Regions from separate parts of the Sporosarcina pasadenensis genome, predicted to be linked through region 1. Evidence: riboswitches for the same ligand, from Rfam matches in the RefSeq annotation. Region 1 holds a riboswitch; each other region holds the start of a gene.
The links. Region 1 has a riboswitch for S-adenosylmethionine ahead of AB1K89_RS10075 (bifunctional homocysteine S-methyltransferase/methylenetetrahydrofolate reductase). Riboswitches for the same ligand answer to the same signal wherever they lie in the genome.
Positions count from the first base shown of each region.

Region 2: linked by a shared signal. The riboswitch ahead of AB1K89_RS11760 (aliphatic sulfonate ABC transporter substrate-binding protein) and the one ahead of AB1K89_RS10075 (bifunctional homocysteine S-methyltransferase/methylenetetrahydrofolate reductase) in region 1 are both predicted to bind S-adenosylmethionine.
Region 3: linked by a shared signal. The riboswitch ahead of metA (homoserine O-acetyltransferase MetA) and the one ahead of AB1K89_RS10075 (bifunctional homocysteine S-methyltransferase/methylenetetrahydrofolate reductase) in region 1 are both predicted to bind S-adenosylmethionine.

Region 1 is NZ_JBFEGM010000006.1:128,110-135,216, forward strand. It holds gene AB1K89_RS10065 (hypothetical protein) at 39-293, shown strand; gene metH (methionine synthase) at 535-3,972, opposite strand; gene AB1K89_RS10075 (bifunctional homocysteine S-methyltransferase/methylenetetrahydrofolate reductase) at 3,965-5,812, opposite strand; SAM riboswitch class I at 6,132-6,237, opposite strand; gene AB1K89_RS10080 (hypothetical protein) at 6,352-6,531, shown strand; gene AB1K89_RS10085 (biotin transporter BioY) at 6,673-7,107, shown strand, end outside.
Region 2 is NZ_JBFEGM010000007.1:205,894-213,000, forward strand. It holds gene acsA (acetate--CoA ligase) at 1-184, opposite strand, end outside; gene AB1K89_RS11750 (ABC transporter ATP-binding protein) at 186-905, opposite strand; gene AB1K89_RS11755 (ABC transporter permease) at 919-1,758, opposite strand; gene AB1K89_RS11760 (aliphatic sulfonate ABC transporter substrate-binding protein) at 1,775-2,758, opposite strand; SAM riboswitch class I at 2,919-3,031, opposite strand; gene AB1K89_RS11765 (amidohydrolase) at 3,281-4,579, opposite strand; gene AB1K89_RS11770 (AbgT family transporter) at 4,650-6,167, opposite strand; gene AB1K89_RS11775 (M20 family metallopeptidase) at 6,251-7,107, opposite strand, start outside.
Region 3 is NZ_JBFEGM010000002.1:32,311-39,417, forward strand. It holds gene AB1K89_RS03910 (TetR/AcrR family transcriptional regulator) at 1-396, opposite strand, end outside; gene AB1K89_RS03915 (YetF domain-containing protein) at 489-1,202, opposite strand; gene metA (homoserine O-acetyltransferase MetA) at 1,319-2,227, opposite strand; SAM riboswitch class I at 2,301-2,407, opposite strand; gene AB1K89_RS03925 (YitT family protein) at 2,462-3,319, opposite strand; gene AB1K89_RS03930 (AbrB/MazE/SpoVT family DNA-binding domain-containing protein) at 3,516-3,794, shown strand; gene AB1K89_RS03935 (glycerophosphodiester phosphodiesterase) at 3,885-4,613, shown strand; gene AB1K89_RS03940 (thioredoxin family protein) at 4,813-5,130, opposite strand; gene AB1K89_RS03945 (M23 family metallopeptidase) at 5,277-6,257, shown strand; gene AB1K89_RS03950 (prolyl oligopeptidase family serine peptidase) at 6,295-7,107, opposite strand, start outside.

The DNA.
Region 1 (7,107 bases):
GTGGAGGACGATGCGGAGGGTTTTGTGGAGGAAACCAAATGATGCCAATGAGCCAACTGCAACCAATCGTTTGCCCGACACAATGTCGTTTTAATGACCAATTCTTCCCAGTTGAACAACCATTTATTCATCCGATTGTCAACGTCAATAGGCAGCATCCTGTTATCACGCCGCGGCACTATTTTACTGAGACAACGGAAAACGTAATGGGCGCGCCGGTATTCCCTGGACAAGGGCCTGGTTTTGGTAGAAGGGGCAAAGGCTTCTTCGGCTTTGGGAGAAGAGGATTCTAACAGCAATACAGCTGTTTCCGGCGTCGAGCAATTCGACAAAGGAACAGCTTTTTTGTTGTTTTGAATCGCGTCGAGGGGAGAGGGGATGATACAACAGACCCCCCGCGTCCAAAGTGAGCCCTCGCGCGTCCAAAGCCGCCTCATCTGCGCCCAAATTGAGCCCCAGCGCGTCCAAAGTAACACATCACGCGCCCAACCCCACCCACCAAAAAAGCCGCCCCATAAAGAGGCGACTCAATCCTTAATCTACATTAAAATACCGCGCATCTGGATGTGCGAATACGATTGCCGATACAGATGCTTCCGGCTCCATCATGAACTCCTCGGTCAAATGGACGCCGATGTCCTCCGGTTTCAGCAAGCCAAAGAGCTTCGCTTGATCCTCAAGGTTCGGACAAGCCGGATAGCCGAACGAGAAGCGCTGGCCTTGGTATTTGGCCGCGAACCGGTCGCGCATCGTAAAGTCGGTGGCGTCCGGGAAGCCCCATTGGTCCCGGATTTCCTGATGGACACGCTCGGCGAATCCTTCCGCAAGTTCAAGCGCTGTCGCTTGGAACGCATGGCTCTCGAGGAATTTCCCTTCCGCCTTCAACCTGTTCGCATACTCCCGTACACCGTGTCCTGCTGTTACTTGCATGAGCGCGACATAGTCCATTTCACCGCTGTCCACCGTCTTCAAATAGTCGGCGAGGCAAAGGAACGGTTCCTTGCTTTGACGAGGGAATGTGAAACGCTCGATTTCCGTCTTCGCGTCTTCCGGATCATAAATAATCACATCGTCTCCGTCCGCCTGGGCGGGGAAGAACTGGTACAAGCCGGAAGCGGATAAATTCCCCGACTCTAGGAAGGCTGTCACCATTTCATGTAGCTGCACTGCACGCTCCTCGCCATTCGCAAGCATCTTGTCGACGTTGCCGCGCAAGCCTAAATGATGACCGATTAGCGTCCGCATATTGACGTAAGGGTACAAATGCGAGACGGAGTAATCTCTAAGGACGCGTCTACGCAAGTCCGAGGGGATGAAAACCGGCGCATCTTCCCGCACTGTCTTCACTGGCCGAGGCAATACGGCAACCGCGGTGTCCCGCGTCGCGCGGTTTGCCTCCGACTCGAGACGCTTCTCCTGCTTTTCCACGAGTTCATTCAGCAAAGCCTCTTTGTCCCCGCTCTGCAACCGGTTTGCGAGGTCGAGCCCTTGCATCGCATCTTTCGCATAGATGACCGGCCCATCGTATTCTGGTGCGATCTTCGTCTCCGTGAATCTGCGCGTCAACGCGGCGCCGCCGACCATGACGGGCGTATCGATGCCTGCCGCCTTGAAATCTTGGGCGGTGAGCACCATTTGCTGTGCAGACTTCACGAGCAATCCGGACAGCCCGATAATGTCCGGCTTCTCTTTCCGGATGACGTCAATGAGGGTCGCTGGCGTCACTTTAATGCCAATGTCGATGACGCGGAACCCGTTGTTGCTCAAAATGATATCAACGAGGTTTTTTCCGATGTCATGGACATCCCCTTTGACCGTCGCCAATATGATTTTCCCTTTTCCGGAATCGTCCTCTTTCTTCTCCATGAACTGCTCGAGGAATGAAACGGAAGCCTTCATCACTTCTGCACTCTGCAACACTTCCGCAACAATCAGCTGGTTGTCATTGAACAAGCGGCCGACCTCCGACATCCCTTCCATCAACGGTCCGTTAATGACTTCGAGCGGCGTATCGTACATCTCGAGCGCGGCCTCCAAATCGGGGATCAGACCTTCTTTCGTCCCTTCGACGACATAATACGCGAGCCTTTCAGGAACCGTCTTCGGTATATCGTCCTCGGTCTTCTCTTTCTTCTTATCCCGGTAAAAATCAGTGAAATCCGCAAGCGTCTGGTCGGTCGTCGTGAACAGAAGATCATTCGCAAGCTTTATTTCATTGTCCGGAATGGAAGCGTACCGTTCCAACTTCTCCGTGTTGACAATCGCGTAATCAAGTCCCGCCTGGGTGCAATGATACAAGTACACCGCGTTCAGTACTTCACGGCCGACAGGGGGCAGCCCGAAGGAAACGTTACTCACACCGAGCGTCGTCAACGACCGCGGCATTTTTTCCTTGATCAGACGGATGCCTTCGATCGTTTCAACCGCCGACCCGATGTATTGTGCATCACCAGTTCCAACAGGGAACACGAGCGGATCGAAAATGATATCTTCAGGAGCGATTCCCCATTTGTTCACAAGGAGATCATAGGAGCGTTCCGCGATTTCGAGTTTCCGTTCGCGTGACACTGCCATTCCGATTTCATCAATCGTCCCGACGACGACGGCGGCGCCGAATTTCTTCACGAGAGGCAGCACCGCGTCGAAACGTTCTTCGCCGTCCTCCAAGTTGATGGAGTTGATGATCGCTTTCCCTTGAGAGAATTTCAACGCCTCTTCGATGACCTTTTCATCTGTCGAGTCGATGACGAGAGGCACTTTCACCTTTTTAACGACTTCCTGCATGAATTTTTTCATGTCTTCAAGCTCGTCACGATCCGGATTTGCGAGGCAAATATCTAGGACGTGAGCACCGCCGCGCACTTGAGCACGTGCAATCTCGGAAGCCTCCTCGAATTTTTCGTCGACGATCAACCGTTTGAACTTCCTTGAACCGATGACATTCGTCCGCTCACCGATCAACAGCGGGCGCATCGATGGGTCATACAACAACGGTTCGATGCCTGAAACAGCATGGTCATGCCCGTTCTCAGGCTTGTGGCGCGGGGTGAGGCCGTCAACCGCTTCACGGAGCGCGCGGATATGATCAGGGGTCGTGCCGCAACAGCCGCCGACCATATTCAACCATCCTTTTTCCGCGAATCCTTTCAGCTTCAAGGATAAGGATTCAGGCGATTCATGGTAGTGACCTTCTTCGTCTGGCAATCCGGCGTTCGGATAGCACGTGACGTAGCTCGTCGCAAGATCAGAAAGCGAGCGCAGATGATCCGTCATGAATTCCGGACCTGTCGCGCAGTTCAATCCGACGGACAGCGGCTTAATATGCTCGATTGATATATAGAACGCTTCGATGCTCTGACCGGCCAAAGTCGTTCCCATCGGTTCAATCGTCCCCGATATCATGACAGGGAGCTCGATGCCTATTTCGTCGAAAGCCCGTTTGATCCCGATTGTCCCGGCTTTCACATTGAGCATGTCTTGGCTCGTTTCCATCAATAAAAGATCGGCGCCGCCTTCGATCAATGCCTTCGCCTGGACGTAGAAATCCTCGGAAAGCTTGTCGAATGTAATTCCTCCTGTGACGGAAAGCGTCTTCGTTGTCGGACCGATCGCACCGGCGACGTAACGCGGCCACTCCGGTGTCGAATAGTCGGCGGCACACTTTTTCGCGATTTCCACAGCCTTTATATTAATTTCTGACGCTCGGTGGCCGAGGCTGAATTCGTCCAGTACGAGGGGGGTCCCCCCGAATGTGTTCGTGCAGATGATATCCGCTCCCGCCTCCAAATAGGCCCGGTGGATTTTATCGAGGATATCGGGGCGTAGGATGTTCAAATATTCGTTACAGCCATCGTATTCCTCTCCGCCGAAATCGTCTGTCGAGAGATCTTCCGCTTGCAGCATTGTGCCCATCGCTCCGTCTATGATGAGGATTCTGTTTTTTAACTGTTGTTCGATTGGATGTTTAGGCATGGACAATACTCCTCTCCTTCTTCCCGTCAAGTTCTTTTATATGGCTGATGAGTTCCAAGGACATGTCATAGCGGAGAAACGGCGTAATGATATAGATGCCGTTGAATAGTTCCGCTGCTGTGTCGATCAGTTCCTTAGCGATGTTGATGCCTTCCCGGGTCGCTTTTTCACGGTCATCCCCGCATGCGGCCATCCGGTCGAGCACTTCTTCGGACAGTTTGATGCCCGGTACTTCATGATGCAGGAATTCGGCATTTCGAATATTTGTGAGCGGCATGATGCCGATGAAGATCGGTGTATCCAAATGCTTCGTTGCTTCGTGAATGTCGATGATCTTCTCCTTCGTATAAACGGGCTGTGTAATGAAATAATCCGCCCCGCACTCAATTTTCTTTTCGAGACGTTGCACAGCACGGTCGAGAACTCGGACGTTCGGATTAAATGCCGCAGCGACCGAGAATTTCGCCTTTTTGCGAAGCGGCTTGCCCGTGAAAGAAATTCCTTCGTTCAATTGTTTGATTAGCTGCAGCAACTCCATGCTGGAGACGTCATAGACGCTCGTCGCGCCGGGGAAATCGCCCACTTTCGTCGGATCTCCCGTGACGGCGAGGATGTCATGGATTCCAAGCGCATCGAGCCCCATCAAATGGGATTGCAGCCCGATCAAGTTGTGGTCACGACACGTCAAGTGGACGAGCGGCCGGATATGATGTTCATGCTTCAACATCGACCCCATCGCCATATTGCTAATGCGAGGGGAGGCGAGGGAATTGTCCGCCAATGTGACGGCGTCCACACCGGCTGCCTGCAATTCGTTCGCGCCGATGAAGTATTGCTCCGTCTCCAAATGGCGGGGCGTATCCAGTTCCACGATGACCGTTCTTTGTGTTTTAGCTTTAATGTGAAGCGGTTCGTGTTTTGTAGGCTCTGCTTCCCGGATGATGATCGGTTTTTCAGGCGTGACGACTTTTTTCGTGACCGGCGGCAGTCCCGCCAACTGTTTTTTCGCGGCAGCGATATGCTTTGGCGTCGTTCCGCAGCATCCCCCGATCAGGCGGACGCCCTCATCGCGGAGGAGTGTTGCTGCACGCCCGAAATAATCGGCTTCGGACGCATAAACGATCCGTCCATCCTCGACATCGAGCAAGCTTGCATTCGGAGCTGCGGAGAGAAACGCTCGCTCTGGAATCGTCACTTTTTCAAATGCTTGGATCGTATGGTAAGGACCTAGCCGGCAATTGACGCCGACGACATCCGCTCCTAGCGATTCCAGCTGATGAAGCGCGTCATTGAGATTCATTCCATTTTGCAAAACACCGGGCTCATCCATCGCGACTTGCGCAATGAGCGGCAGATTCGTCAGTTTCCGCAGCTCGGTAACGACCGTCGACAATTCTTCAAAATCGTAATAAGTCTCCAGCAACAGTCCGTCGGGATCGCCTGAAAGCAAAGCATCCGCCTGTTCACGCACCATCGTCAGCACTTCGGTTAGCGAAGCGTCACTTTTCCGGATGCCCCGCAGACCGCCGATTGTCCCAAGTACGAATTGATTGCCAGGCGCCGCGGCGCGCTTCGCAATCTGGATCGCCGCCTCATTGAATTCCTTCACCCGGTGCTCCATGCCATAACGGGCAAGTTTGAGAGAATTGGCACCATATGTATTTGTCTGGATGATATCGGCACCTGCGTCGATATACTCGCGGTGGATCTTCTCGATGATTTCAGGCTTCTCAACGTTCAATTCCTCATAACAAAAATCAATGCCATATGAATAAAGCAGCGTCCCCATCGCCCCATCCGCCACCAGTACATTATCTTTCAACCGATCAAGCAATCTCATAAGAAATCATCCTCTCTTCAATCGATATCCCTTAACCTACTAATCCCTTGAACACATCCGGCATGCTGCCATCGGAAAAACGTATAAACGGCTCCAAATACGCATAAATCTCCCGAAAGGCGCATAAACATCGCCAAACACGCATAAAACCATCGAAAGACGCATAAACGCGGCAAGATGCGCATAAATGCGAGAAATCACGCATAACCTTCTCCAATTACGCATAAATGCATTTTCTCTATGCGAAAAATTTCGACAGAACTGAAAAATAAAAAAGCCTTCGCTGAAAAGAAGGCTTTGGATAGTGAATTCTCGCTTCTTCTCATCTGCCAGGCCGAAATGGACCTGCTGGAATTAGCACCTGACCGAAACGGCTGGTTGCTGAAGCTTCGACGGGCCAGTCCCTCAGCTTCTCTTGATAAGAATTTGTTATGCAGTTGTTTGAATAATTTAAAACATCATATCGTTAAAAATTGGATACGTCAATAGGTGAATTGTGATAGAATGGGCCTATGAATATAAGGTAGAAGGTGAATTCGTTGAGGATTTTCAAATTTTCCGTCCCGATTGCACTCCTTGTTGCCGGAATTGCATGGTGGATGCTCCATAAAAACTTTCAAGAAGTTCCGGGCATGTCGAGAGTGTGGATCACAATAGGCGCAGCCGTCCTAAGCGGAATACTCGCCCATTTTTTATTCCCAAAAAGTGAAGACAATTAACGTTGATACAGGAATCGATAGCGAATGATGCTATCGGTTTTTTTATTCGCAGATGTTTGGTTAACTGAAATGAAAATTAGGTTGACACAATTTGAGTTAACTTTTATTCTATTGTAGATAACTTAAATTATGAGGTGGATTATGACAACAGCTTCAGTGAATACGAAAAGCGGAATGAGCCCGCTCAGTCTCGTCTATTGTGGAATGTTTGCAGCATTAATGATGATCGGGGCGAATATTACGTCGTTCGTGCCGTTCCTTGTGATTGGCGGAGTGCCAATTACGTTACAAACCTTTTTCGCGGTGTTAGCGGGACTTCTGCTAGGAAGCCGGCTTGGCGCGATTGCAATGACGGTTTATATGGTCGTCGGTTTGGCGGGGGCGCCTGTTTTTGCGAAGTTCCATGGGGGTTTTGGCGCTATTTTGCTTCCGACTTTTGGTTTCATCGTCTCTTTCATATTGGTTGCGTTTGTAACAGGAAAAATTGTCGAAAAGTACGGCAGTTTACGCAGCTATATTGTCGCGGGGCTTGTAGGTCTCGTAGTGAATTATCTTTTCGGAACGAATTGGATGTAT
Region 2 (7,107 bases), on a different contig from region 1:
CTTTCTCTCCAAACCCTTCCACGACATGGCGGTCGACACATTCATAGGCCATATTCACCTTTCCAGTAGAAGACCAACTAAAATTTGATTCGATACTTTTCCATGTGAAATCGTTTCTTGAAGGGAGTTCAGCTGTAATGTTGTAATTCCCTTCAGATGGATAAATCACTTCCTCATTAGCCATGTTAGACAACCTCCTTTTCGATATGTAAAAGCTCAAGGATTTCCGCTTTTTTAGCAGCCAAGAACGAATCGCCCCGATTTCTCGGTTTCACTACGTCAATCGACAACTCCGCCTGCAATGTGCCGGGTTGACCTCCGAGGATGAATATTCGATCGCATAAGTAAAGTGCTTCATCGATGTCATGCGTAACGACTACCATCGTTGTTAAACGGTTCTGTTGAATTTTTAACAATAAATCCTGCAATTGCATTTTAGTGAAAGCGTCCAATGCACTAAAAGGTTCATCTAGAAGCAAGACATCCGGCTCGCCAATTAGTGCCCGGGCAATTGCGGTTCGTTGCGCCATTCCTCCAGACAAATCTTTCGGATAATGAGCATCAAAATCAGACAAACCGACAAGATTCAAATACTCATGTACCGTTGCCTGTTTCTCCTTCTCATCTTTCGCACCGAATAAAATATTCTCTTTTACGGTAAGCCAAGGCATTAGTCTCGGTTCTTGAAAGATCATCCCAATTGGCTGTTCCCCCTCACCCAGAAATTCGATTTCCCCCTCATAGTTTTGATCGAGTCCGGACAAAACGCGTAATAATGTACTTTTTCCGCATCCACTCGTTCCTAAGATCCCAACAGTCTCCCCTTCCTTAATGGAAAATGAAATATCTTTGAATCCTGCAAGTCCGTTATTGAACGTCCTTGATGCATGTTCCACCTTCAGCATCGTCATCCCTCCATCATAGTTGGTTTTGTAGATTGTCTTGCCACTTCAATGCACGTGCTTCCAATGACTTCAACAACGAATCGGTTGCTTTCCCTAACAATGCAAATAAAATAATGCTTGCGATAATAAGCTCGGGCGAATACGTATTCTGACCAACGACTAGCAAATACCCAAGCCCTTGACTTGCTCCCATTAGCTCCGCAGCTACGACGAACATCCAGCCTAATCCGACACCACTACGTAGACCGACGAGAAACGAAGGAAGTGAAGCGGGCAAGATGATACGACGAACAATTTGCAACGGAGTAAAATGATAGATCTTACCGACTTCAATTAACTTACGGTCTACACCTTGAATACCTGAGACGATGTTCAGATAGATCGGGAAGAACACACCGACAGCGATTAACATCACTTTTGACGACTCTCCAATACCCATCCATAAGATAAACAACGGAACCCAGGCTAGAGATGGAATTGAGCGAAACGCTTGAATTAATGGATCCATCAACTGCTCAAACCATTTAAAATAACCGACGATGGATCCCAATATAACCGCGGCAATTGTTCCTGCTAGAAATCCGATCATAACCCGAAAGAACGTAATTCCCACATGTCCCCAAAGTGTCCCTTCTTGGGCTAACTCAATAATTTTTTGCAAAATAGTTGTCGGAGCCGGAAAGACATAGGCATCGAGCCAATTGAAACGGACAGCCGCTTCCCAAACGACTAATAGAATGAATGGAATGATCAAGCCAAGAGCTAAACCTCTCACCTTATTTTCAAAGTTAATTTTGACCGATCTTTTTGCTTTTACTTTAAACAATTCTTTTTCGTCAATATTGACCGTCATGTCTATTCCCCCTATTTCATTCGATAACTTTTTTTGCAAATTGATCAGTAATCAATTCTCCTACAATCGTTCGGATATCCACATTCCCTTTAATTACATTTTCTGATTGCAACACTTCACCCGCTGCAGTCAGTTCATCGATTTGTTTCTGTCCAGGGATTGGATCCGAGAAGTCATTACGCTCTAAACTCTTTTTCGCTACTTCCAATTGCATCTCAGCTTCTTTTGCAAGTATGTCGGCTGCCTCATCCGGATTTTCCAAAACCCACTTCCGTGCTTTCTCATACACTTCAATCACTGTTTCAACTACTTCAGGATGTTGTTCAGCAAATTCAGATCTGACATTCAGTGTTCCGTACGTATTTTTTTCATGATCACGTAAAAATAACTTTGCACCAGAATCGACTTCAACTTTTGCCATATGTGGATCTAACCCTGCCCACGCTTCTACTTGACCTGTCAAAAGAGCGTTAGCGCCATCTGAGTGTTGTAAATTTACAATTTCCAAGTCTTTGGACGACAACCCAACTTCTTGTAACGAGCGGAGAAGAAATATATATGGATCCGTCCCTAGCGTTGCAGCCACTTTCTTACCTTTCAATTGTTCTACTGATGTGATGTCCGAATCGCCTGTGGCAACAAGCGCAGTCCATTCCGGCTTCGAATAAATATAGACCGATTCAATGGGTGAACCATTCGACTTGGCGATTAATGCTGCAGCCCCAGCTGTCGAACCGAAGTCGACACTTTTTGAATTTAGAAATTCAAGTGCTTTATTGCTTCCGTGGCTGAGTACCCACTCCACTTCAATCCCTTGTTCCACAAACGCCTCCTCTGCCCAACCAAATTCCTTCAACGCTAGGCTAGTTGGCGAGTAATATGCATAATCCAACACAACTTTTTTCAACTCCACCTTTTCCTTGCCTTCACTGGATGAGCAAGCTGACATCAGAATCGTTATACTGATAACCGTTAATATTAATGCAATCCATTTTTTCATGTTCATTTCCTCCTAAACTCATTTTTATATGGAAAATCAATTTAACCCAATCATTAACTGTTCCTATTGGCATAGTCGGATTTATCTATGCACAAATCCGGTTTTAACTTAATGATTATAAAAAACCCTCTTCAATAAGAAGAGGGCTGCAAAATTCCTCCTCTTATCTTCCAGGCTAAAAACACCTGTAGGATGTAGCACCTTTTCAGATCAATTCATCTGTTGGTTGCCGGGCTTCATCGGGCCTATTCCCTCCGCCACTCTTAATAAGAGATGTATGTAATTGTCAAAATCATTTTCAAAATCTAACTGATTGAAAATTAGTATAAACAGATAAAAATAAATTGTCAACTCATATTTTCATTATTTTAAAATATAGTGCATGCTAATTCAGTTTCATTGACTGCTACGACAGGGATTACACAGTATATTATATTTATTTATTTTTATTCATAATTACTTATAAATTTTCGATGGAACATAAAAAGGGAATCCCGAGGATTCCCTTTTTTACTACTGATCTTAAAGACTGTTTAATTGTATAGCTGATTTAAATAAGACATCTACGGCTGCAAGCATCGTTTCTTCATTGATGTCAAATTGTTCATTATGGTGTCCGGCAGGAAGGTCTGTGCCAAAAATACAATATGTTGCGAGTCCACCATTTTGTTTCACTCGTTCCATGAAATAAGTTGCATCTTCGGAACCAGCCGCGTCATTTGATTCCAAAGCTGTTTCTTTTAACATGGCTGACTCTTCTGCACATCCCTGGAGAATCACTGCCAACTCTTTCGATCCTTGACTACTAAGTGCTTCACCGACTGTATCAATTTGATAATCGACTTGATACATTTGTGCTGCACCTTTAATAATCGCTTCTAACTGACTTTTTATAAATTGATTCACTTCAGAATTTTCCCCGCGTGTTTCTGCTTTTAGAAACGCATAATCTGCGATTATATTTCTTCCTGAACCAGCATGTAATTCACCGACATTAATTCTTGAAATCCCTTTTGAATTCCTAGAGATTGCGTGAATATTTAATGCCGCATTGGCAGCAGCTAACAATGCATTATTTCCTTCTTCAGGTTGTGCTCCTGCATGGGATGCCTTACCTTTGAAAGTGATATCCAGTTTCGATGTGGCCAAGAAACCGTTATTCGAAGCAACGAAATGTTGATGGGGGACCCCTGTCCCAACATGCGAGGCGATGAAATAGTCTACATCATCTACGATTCCAGCACTCGCCATTGATTTCGCGCCGCGTGTTCCCTCCTCAGCAGGTTGAAAGATCAATTTGATTCTCCCTTTTAAGGCTTCTTTATTGTTAGCAATAACTGTCGCCAAACCTAATCCAATTGCTGTATGGGCATCATGACCGCACGCATGCATTTTATGGGGAAGCTTTGATCTGAATCCCTCTTGCTTAGGGAAATGACTGTCCAACTCCGATTCGTTAATATCAAGGGCATCCATATCAAATCGATAGGCGGTTGTTGGTCCTTCTATACCGGTATCCAGTGTTGCAACTATACCAGTATATCCATCGGAAAAGTTTGCAACATAGCCTTGCTTAGCTCCATTCTTGATTGCCCATTGATAATGTGCATTCGTAGCCTGATCATCCGGTTTCCCCATGCAATGATCTACCGACATTACAGATTTCCCCATTGATAATTCAAACCCTAGTTCATCTAGGATAGACGCTACAATCGAAGCCGTTCGCATTTCAAGAAACCCTGTTTCCGGAAATTGGTGAAAATCCCGTCTCCAAGCAATTACTTTTTTCGATAAATCGGAATTAAGATCTAAGACCATCATGTATCAATCTCCCTTATCGTTTATAAGACATGCATCTGCCTAACTTGCTACATTCATGTTAGCATTTATCTTATAGAAATGGTGTAACTCCCGGTCCGAGTGGTAAATTGAAAGTGTAAAAGATTGCAATTAAAATGATCCAAACACCTAAAAATATAAGTGAATACGGTATCATCAGTGACATCAATGTCCCAATGCCAGCCTTTTTATCGTATTTTTGCATAAACGATAGAATCACGACAAGATATGGATTTAATGGCGTCATGATATTAAAAGATGAGTCAGCTACACGATAACCTAATTGTGTGAACGCAGGATGATATCCTAGCTTCATAAACATCGGTACGAATATCGGTGCTTCCAGTGCCCATTTTGCAGAACCTGAAGTAATAAAAAACTCTAATATTGCAGTTAGAAGTATATAGCCGATTATTAGCCACATTCCTGTAAAATTAATTTCAGTAAGGAATTCCGCCCCATTCACTGCTATCCAAATCCCAATATTTGACCAGTTGAAGTAAGCGATAAATTGGGAGATTGCAAATATTAAAACGATATAACCTGATAAGTCTTTGATCGATTCAGCCATATATTTACTTACGTCTTTTGACGTCTTAATTTTCCCTAATGTTATTCCATACGTAACACCAATCGTTAAGAACCAAAACAGAATAATAGGAACGATACCTGATAAGAATGGCGATGGTATCAATCCACCATCTTCACTTCTCAAAGCACTATTTGGCACATTAATTGCAACGATGAGGATTGCTAAATACACTAATCCGGCAATGACGGCATTTCTAAATGCTTTTCCAGCTCTTGGATTTTCTTCGACATCTACGACTACTGCTTCTCCTTGATATTTACCAAGCCTTGGTTCGATGATTTTTTCTGTTATCAATGCACCAACTACCGTTAATACAAAAACAGAAATGATATTGAAATACCAGTTATCCACTGGTGTAACGACTAATGTTTCATCCATAATTTTAGCAGCTTCAGTAGAAATACCCGCTAAAAGAGCGTCAGTTCCAACAATCAATAGGTTCGCTGTAAACCCTGCACCTGCAGAAGCAAATCCAGCCACTAAACCTGCAATCGGATTACGCCCCATTTTGTAGAAGACCATTGCGGCCAATGGGGGAATTAAAATCATCGCTGCATCTGACGCCAAGTTACCCATGATTCCCACAAAAACAACTGCATACGTTACTAATGCACGAGGGGCCTTTAGAATCGTTTTACGAATCGCATAATCCAACAACCCTACTTTTTCAGCTAGTCCAACACCGAGCATCATAGCTAATACTAAGCCTAATGGAGCGAATCCAGTGAAGTTACTAAGCATGGAAGTTAAGATATATTCTAATCCTTCACCAGAAGCCAGATTTTTAATTGGAACTACTTCACCGCTTCCAGGATGGACAACAGAAATACCAAATGAGCTTAGAATAAATGATAATACAATAACAACAACCGCTAAAACTGCAAATAGAATAAAGGGATCAGGTAGTCTATTCCCTAAGATTTCAATCCCATTTAAAAGTTTACCAAAAACACTTTTCTTCTTCGTTTGTGCATTCATATTTTACCCCCTAATCTATTCTTTCCATTTTTTAAGGAGTAATGAAATCGGCAATGCCGATTCCCTCTCCACTTGCATGTATCTTATTGATTTAGTTTTGTTGGTTTGACATCCTTTGGAATCGGACATGTATAAGGATTCTTTGCTTGAAATGCTCGAAATTCCTGCTTCACTTTTTCTAGATCTTCCGGATGATTGATCAGCTGTATGGCAGTTAACGCCATCGCTTCCGCCGCACGAAGCATCCCTTTATGCGCATAGCTGCTAATCCCTTGTGTCGTCATTTGCCATGTATGCAACGGTGTTCCTAATGCAGATGTAGATGCTGTCAACTGAGCAGTTGGAACGACCCAGCTAACGTCAGAAACATCCGTCGATCCTGAAAGCAAGCCATCTCTTTCGCTGTACGGTGAGATTGATTCAGATAAATATTTCCCTTCAAATTCACTTCCATCTCCGGAATACCCGAACCCTTTCAGTAGATCTAAATAATTCTCTTTCTCACCTTGTGTTAATGAATTCCAGATCTTTTCAGCATAAGCTACTTCTTCGTCTGTAGGCGCTTCGATACCAGCTTCTAGTAAATTTTTATGCAGTATTTTTTCTAAACTACGATTTGGAATATAATTAGAACATGCTTTATCGAATTTGATCGTCACTTCTGTTTCTGTCATCATCGCGGCGCCTTTAGCAATTTTGCATACCCTTTTATAAATATCATCTACTTCGTTAACTTTTGGCGAGCGAATTAAGTAGAGCACCTCTGCTTCCGCTTGGACAACATTAGGTGAGGTTCCCCCTGTGTTTGTTACCGCATAATGTATCCTTGCTTCCGGAATGACATGTTCCCGAAGGTAGTTAACACCCACGTTCATCAATTCGACAGCGTCCAATGCACTTCTGCCTAGATGTGGAGAATTAGCGGCATGGGAAGATATCC
Region 3 (7,107 bases), on a different contig from region 1:
ATAAAAAGGTGCGTATACCGTTTCCCAATCTTTCAGATGTTCTGTTGAAGCTAATCCCGAATAAATGAGTGCTTGAATTTCATGATATTCTTCACTCACTTCAAAAATGGCGTCGACGAGCTGCTCCATCCGTTTTGGAAATGGTGCATCATCCGATACCTTATCCGTGACTATCTCCAAAGTTTTTGCGACCATCACTTCAGCAATTGCAGGCATCAATGACAGTTTTGATGGAAAATATAAATAGAATGTTCCTTGAGCAATGCCTGCCACTTTCACAATATCAGATATTTTCGTTTTCTCGATCCCTTGCTTACGAAAAACATCAATGGCCGCCCGGACGATTCTTTCTTTTTTATCCAATGATTGATTCCCCTTCCGCTGACTGACTGTCATTCATTATAACATAAAAAATCCATCTAAGGGGCAGACGACCTTTCTCCCTTAGATGGATGTCGAAATGGGAATGGGGCGTATCCCTTAAGTCCCTACTTCTCTTCAGTTCGTTGGTCGATATGGAGAGTGCCGTCTGTGAGGATTTCTGCATAATAAACTTGTTCCACTTTGCTGAAACCGTTTTTCTTCAGCTGCTCATAAACCCATTCTTCTGTCAGTTTGAGCTCGGTCAAGTTTTCTTTGATTAATTTTCCATCTGAAATGATTTCTGTCGGTATATATTTTGGCTCATTGCCGGGTGCTTTCACGTCTTTGCGCGTCGCGGTCTCTTGAGCCGCTTTTTTCATGACACTTAACTGGCCGTTCGTCTCAAGAATTGCATAGTTAACGTCTGCAACAGCGAAAATGCTTTGCTCGCGGAGCATCATGTTCAAATCATTCAATGTTAGACGAGCCTTCTTCATCCCTTTTTCACTAATTTTGCCTCTGTGTATAACAATGGTCGGCTGATCATCGAATAAGATTCTCGCTTTTTTCGATTTTATTGTTAGGAAGTTCACAAAAACGGTTAGTAGAGCCCACCAAATCATTGAGACTGCCCCATCCAGAAATGGGGTTTCCGTTTGAGCGGATATCTCAGCCGCAACGGAACCAATTGTAATACCCGTGACGTAATGGAAAAAAGTAAGCTGTGAAATCTGCTTTTTCCCCATCATTCTGGCGAGGAGCATAAGAATGATAAAAGCAAAAATTGTTCTAAACGTCATTTCCCAAAAATCAATTTTAGAAATTGCATCTGAAATCATTTTTGTACACACCTCCACAACGGTAGTGTGTGATAGAACTATTACAATATACAGAGAAAAAAACAAGCAAAGCAGGGATTTCATCTATTCCCGCTTTGCTGCTTTGTTTTAGATTTTCATTCCCATACGTACGGAGTTTCTTGGTAGACGTAATAATTTAACCAGTTTGAGAAAAGAAGATGAGTATGTGAGCGCCATGTGTTCAATGGTTGCTTTTTCGGATTGTCATTTGGGAAATAGTTTTCCGGCATATCTATATCGATCCCTTTTTTCAAGTCCCGTTCGTATTCTTCGGCGAGCGTGCACGCATCATATTCCAAATGGCCGGTGATCATAATATGTTTGCCGTCTTTAGACAGGACGATGAACGCGCCTGCCTCTTCCGATACCGCTAATAATTGAAGTCGCGGCTCCTGTTCAATTTCTTCAATTGAAACAGACGTATACCGTGAATGGGGTGCGTTGAATAGATCATTAAAACCACGAGCCAGCTCAATTGTCGGATCGGTCAACTGATGACTATAGACGCCAGATAGCTTTTTCGGCAACTCAAATTTGTCGATTCCGTAATGATGGTAAAGAGCAGCTTGCGCTCCCCAACAAATATGCAATACAGAAGTGACATTTGTCGTCGACCAGTCCATAATTAGTTTCAACTCATCCCAATAGGCGACATCTTCAAACTGAAGGTGCTCGATTGGGGCTCCTGTAATGATGAGCCCGTCATAACGGCGATTTTTAACACGGTCGAATGTCGTGTAAAATGATTCCAAGTGATTTTTGCTCACATTTTTAGATTCGTACGTCGCTGTATTCAAAAATGAAACATTCACTTGCAATGGCGTATTGCCGAGCAGACGAAGCAATTGAAGTTCCGTCTTTTCTTTTTCCGGCATTAAATTCAAGATGAGGATATTTAACGGACGGATATCTTGGGTAGTTGCCCGCCGTTCATCCATGACGAAAATCTTTTCTTCTTTCAACAGCTCACGTGCCGGTAATTGCTCAGGTATATTGATTGGCATTGTTGCTCCCCCTTTATAAAATAAAAAACCCCGCTCCCAAAGATAGGAACGAGGATTTGCATCTGTTTCTCCGTTCTTATCTCTCAAGATTCACATCTTGTTGGAGGTAGCACCTTCCTGCAATCGCAGAGGTTGCTGAAGCTTCAACGGGCCAAATCCCTCAGCTTCTCTTGATAAGAATTATTCAATTGTGACTATTATATCATCAATCATGGGATTGTATACTGATTTGTTTCAACGATGCACTTTCGCTTTTGAAAAACCAAGCCCTAATATTTCGGAAGCGTTTAGGAAAATGACAAATGACGACGGTTCAGCAGCTTGAAGTAGTTTCTTCAAATAGACAGCCTCCGACTGTTCGACAACGCAAAAGATCATTGTTTTTTCGTTGTTTGAATAGCCTCCTGTCGCCTTCATTTTCGTTAATCCCCTGTCAATTTCATTTTGGATGACCGATTGAATTTTCTCTTCATGGTCGGTAATGATAAGGACTAGCTTTGTCGGTGATGTTTGGAGCTGGACGAAATCAATCACCTTGCTCGTTACATAAATTGACATAAGTGCATACAAAGCAAGTTCAAAATTAAACACGAAAGCTGAGGTGACAACGACAATACCATCGACAATCAATTGTGAAAAGCCACTTGAGATGCCTGTATACTTCTTCAGTAATTGGGCGATTAATGCAGTTCCTCCAGTCGATCCATTTCCTCTATAAACAATTCCCAACCCAATACCGAGCATAATACCGCCATAGATGGAACTGAGTAGCGGATTATCGACAGACAATTGGATTCCACTCGTCAAATAGATGACGAATGGGACGAAAAAAGTACCGACAATCGTTTTTGTGCTGAACTCCTTCCCCGCAAGCAACAGTCCCAACGCGATAAGAGGAATGTTGATCATCCATTGAACGTAGGCAGGATTATATTCGAATAGTTCATACAAAATCGTACTGACACCTGAAATGCCTCCTGCAGCTATACGGGATGGCAATAAAAATATATTGAATGAAAGTCCGACCAATGACGCTCCTAGGATGATCTGAACATAGTCGAAAACGACCGGTCTTTTCTTGATGAATGACATAATTGGTTCCCCTTTCTTAAAAGACTTACCTATTCTATCAGAAAAAATCCTGGCCAGAAACGTTTCAAAGGTAGCATAAGAGGAATAGAAAGAATAGGAAACTGAAAGAAAGTATATTCATTTTTTTGTAATTTCCTAATTTACTGGTATAATAGTTGATATATTTACAAAAAAACATAAAGTCAGGGAGGATAATATGCGAAGCTTAGGCATTGTCAGAAAAGTAGACCATCTCGGCCGGATTGTGATCCCGAAGGAATTGAGAAGCACCTTGAAACTCGATAAAGGCGCACCAATGGAAATATTCGTTGATGACGATATGATCATCCTGCGGAAGTATGTAGTCGATGCGGCGTGCATCGTAACCGGAGAAATCACTCCCGAGAACACAAAACTTTCGAATGGCATGTACATTAGTCCTAAAGGTGCAGAAATCCTAAAAAAAGAAATTGAATCGAATAAGACTTGGGAATGAGCATTTCCAAGGGCAGAGGGCAACGGTTACAGCACCGTCGCCCTTATGTCACGGGCCTTATGTTAGTTAAATGAAATCGGAGGAAGCAAAATGGAAATCTTCGCACATAGAGGCGCTTCAGGTAACTTTCCGGAGAACACGATTGCTGCATTCAAGGAGGCGGCACGTCTTCCGGTTTTCGGTGTTGAATTCGATGTACATATGGCAGCAGATGGCGAACTTGTCGTCATCCATGATGAATCAATCGACCGTACGTCAGACGGCACAGGTTATGTGAAAGATATGTCTATAGCGGATTTGAAGAAACATGATTTCGGAAGCTGGTTCTCACCCGGATTCCAAGGAGAAACAATACCGACACTGTCAGAAGTCCTCGATGTATTCGATTCAACTAACCATAAACTGAACATCGAATTGAAATCAGATATTTTCCCATACGAAGGAATGGTCGAAAAAGTGCTCGATTTAATTGAGACAAGACGAATGGAATCTCGCGTTATTATTTCGTCATTTGATCACGCTGCCATTCAATTCGTTAAGCAGCTCAATCCTCACATCGAAACGGCCGCACTATTCATGGAAGTACTCGTCCACCCGTTGGACTATCTACACAAAATTCCAGCGAATGCTCTTCATATCCTCTTCCCAGCAGCAATCCGCCCGTCCATGGCCGAAGTAATCAAGAGCGGCATGCCGATCCGAACATTCACAGTCAACGACGAAACATACGCAAAAACTTTAAAACAAACCGGAATCCAAGCCATCTTCACCGACTACCCAGAAAAAATGAATTCCCTTTTATCTTCTAATAAAAATTAAAAGAGGATGGAGGAGGGATTGAAACGGAAGGCGGCGACTCCAGCGGGAAAAGCGTCAGCAGAAGACCCCGCAACGGAGCGAAGCGGAGTGAGGAGGCTGAGGCGACGCCCGCGGAAAGCGTCCGCCTGGAGTGGAAATCGTTTTCATTATAAAAAGAGAGATACCGCCATCCCTTCTAGGATTAGCGATATCTCTTTTTTCATGCATCCAAACCGTTAATGAACGCCTCGATTTCTTCCTTCGTCTTCCGGTCCTTGCTTACAAAACGCCCGACCTCTTCACCATTATGAAACGCGATAAAGCTCGGTATTCCAAACACATCCAATTGCTGACAAACATCAATAAAATCATCACGGTCCACATAAATAAACTGATACTCCGGATAATCCGCCTCTAGAGCAGGCAAGAACGGCTCGATCACCCTACAATCCGGGCACCAATCCGCCGAAAACATGAACATTGTCCGTTCCTCATTTTTCAACTGCTCAAACTGCTCAATCGATTGAAGTTTTTCCATTCGTCCTCTCCCCTTCTCATTTCATCTCCTTGAGTATATCACTCAAAAAGAAATCCATCATATGACGACCAATGAAAAATGCAAACAAACAATCATGAAATCGTGCAATTGGGGAATTCTAATCATTCAACAAAGGAGGTTTCCACTTGCGTATCCATTATATGATTGCTTACTTCTGTGCAATGATCTGTCTCTGTCTTCCTCTTAACATCGCCTCCGCCTCCGATCAACGGACCGAAAAGGAGATTAAGGAGGAGCGGATGGGTTTTTATTTGCAATTCGCAAATGAACTGGTTCCGTGGTACCACCTTGCTGCGATCGATCAATATGAAAGGAATATCCAGCAAGTACGTAACGACCTTCCAAAAGTGGACGGACCAATTTCCATCCATGTTCCTGTTGAACATTGGTTCGGTGCTTTGAATCCGGATCTATCCGACACTTCCCCGAACACTATCGCATTTTTTGGCGGGTACGGAATAGATGGGAATGGGGATGGTGCAGCAGACAAATCCGATCCAACAGATGTGCTATTGATGATGTCTTCTCACCTGGCCATGTACGGTCCCGATGAAGACGATTTTAAGGCGGCTTTATGGCATTATTATAAACGGGAAGCGACGGTCAATCAGATTGTGACAATAGCCAAACTGTACAGGCATTTTGAAACTGTTGAATTGGATAAGCACGTATTTCCAATTCCGAAAGGACACAATTATTCTTATCGTGGCACATGGGGGTCAAGCCGCGGATGGGGCGGACGCCGGATTCATGAAGGCACGGACATTTTTGCCGGTTATGGTGTTCCAGTTGTCGCCACTTCTTACGGCGTCATCGAAGTGATGGGATGGAACCAATACGGAGGTTGGCGCATCGGTATACGCGACAACCATAACACGTATCATTACTTTGCCCATTTGGCGTATTTTGATAAAGGTATTAAAGAAGGCGATGTCGTTGAGCCAGGGACGCTTCTCGGCTTTGTCGGCAGTACAGGATACGGAAAAGAAGGGACTTCCGGTAAATTCCCTCCCCATCTCCATTATGGAGTATATAAATACAACGGACGGGTTGAATGGGCCTTCGATCCATACCCTGCCCTCCGTAACTGGGAGCGCCAAAAATAGGAAGGGGCTGTCTCGATTTTTGAGACAGCCTCTCTTTTTACAATTGAACGTCCAAAATTTTGAAGAGAAAAGAATAGACATCTGTCTGCTCTTCGATGATTTTGACAGTCGGCTTACCGAGACCGTGTCCTGCATTCTTTTCCACGCGGAGCAGAATTGGATGATCTCCTGTATAAGCAGCTTGCAGCGTTGCCGCGAATTTCAATGCATGCGCCGGAACAACGCGATCGTCCGTATCAGCCGTCGTAATTAAAGTCGGCGGATATTCCACGCCTTCCTTAACATTATGGAGCGGTGAATATTTGATCATGTAAGCAAAATCTTCGGCATTTTTTTCTGCGTTTCCATAATCCGTCACCCAATAGCGTCCTACCGTAAATTTGTGGTAACGGAGCATATCCGTCACCGGCACTTGGCAAATTGCCGCTCCAAACAAATCGGGACGCTGGGTAATGCTTGCGCCAACAAGCAAGCCTCCATTGCTCCCGCCCATGATTGCAAGCTTTGCCGTCTTCGTATAACCTTCTGCGATAAGCCATTCGCCAGCCGCTGCAAAATCATCGAAGACATTTTGTTTGCGCGCAAGCGTCCCTGCATTGTACCACTCTTCGCCGAATTCCCCGCCGCCTCTCAAATTCGCAACGGCATATACGCCGCCTTCTTCAATCCACATGCGTACTGCAGGAGAGAAGGAAGGTGTCAAACTGACATTGAACCCGCCGTAGCCATATAGAAGGACCGGATTCTCGCCATTCAGGACCAAGTCCTTCTTATGGGTAAGAAACATCGGGATCTTTGTCCCGTCCTTCGATGAATAAAAGACTTGAGATGTCTTGAATCCTTCTGTTTC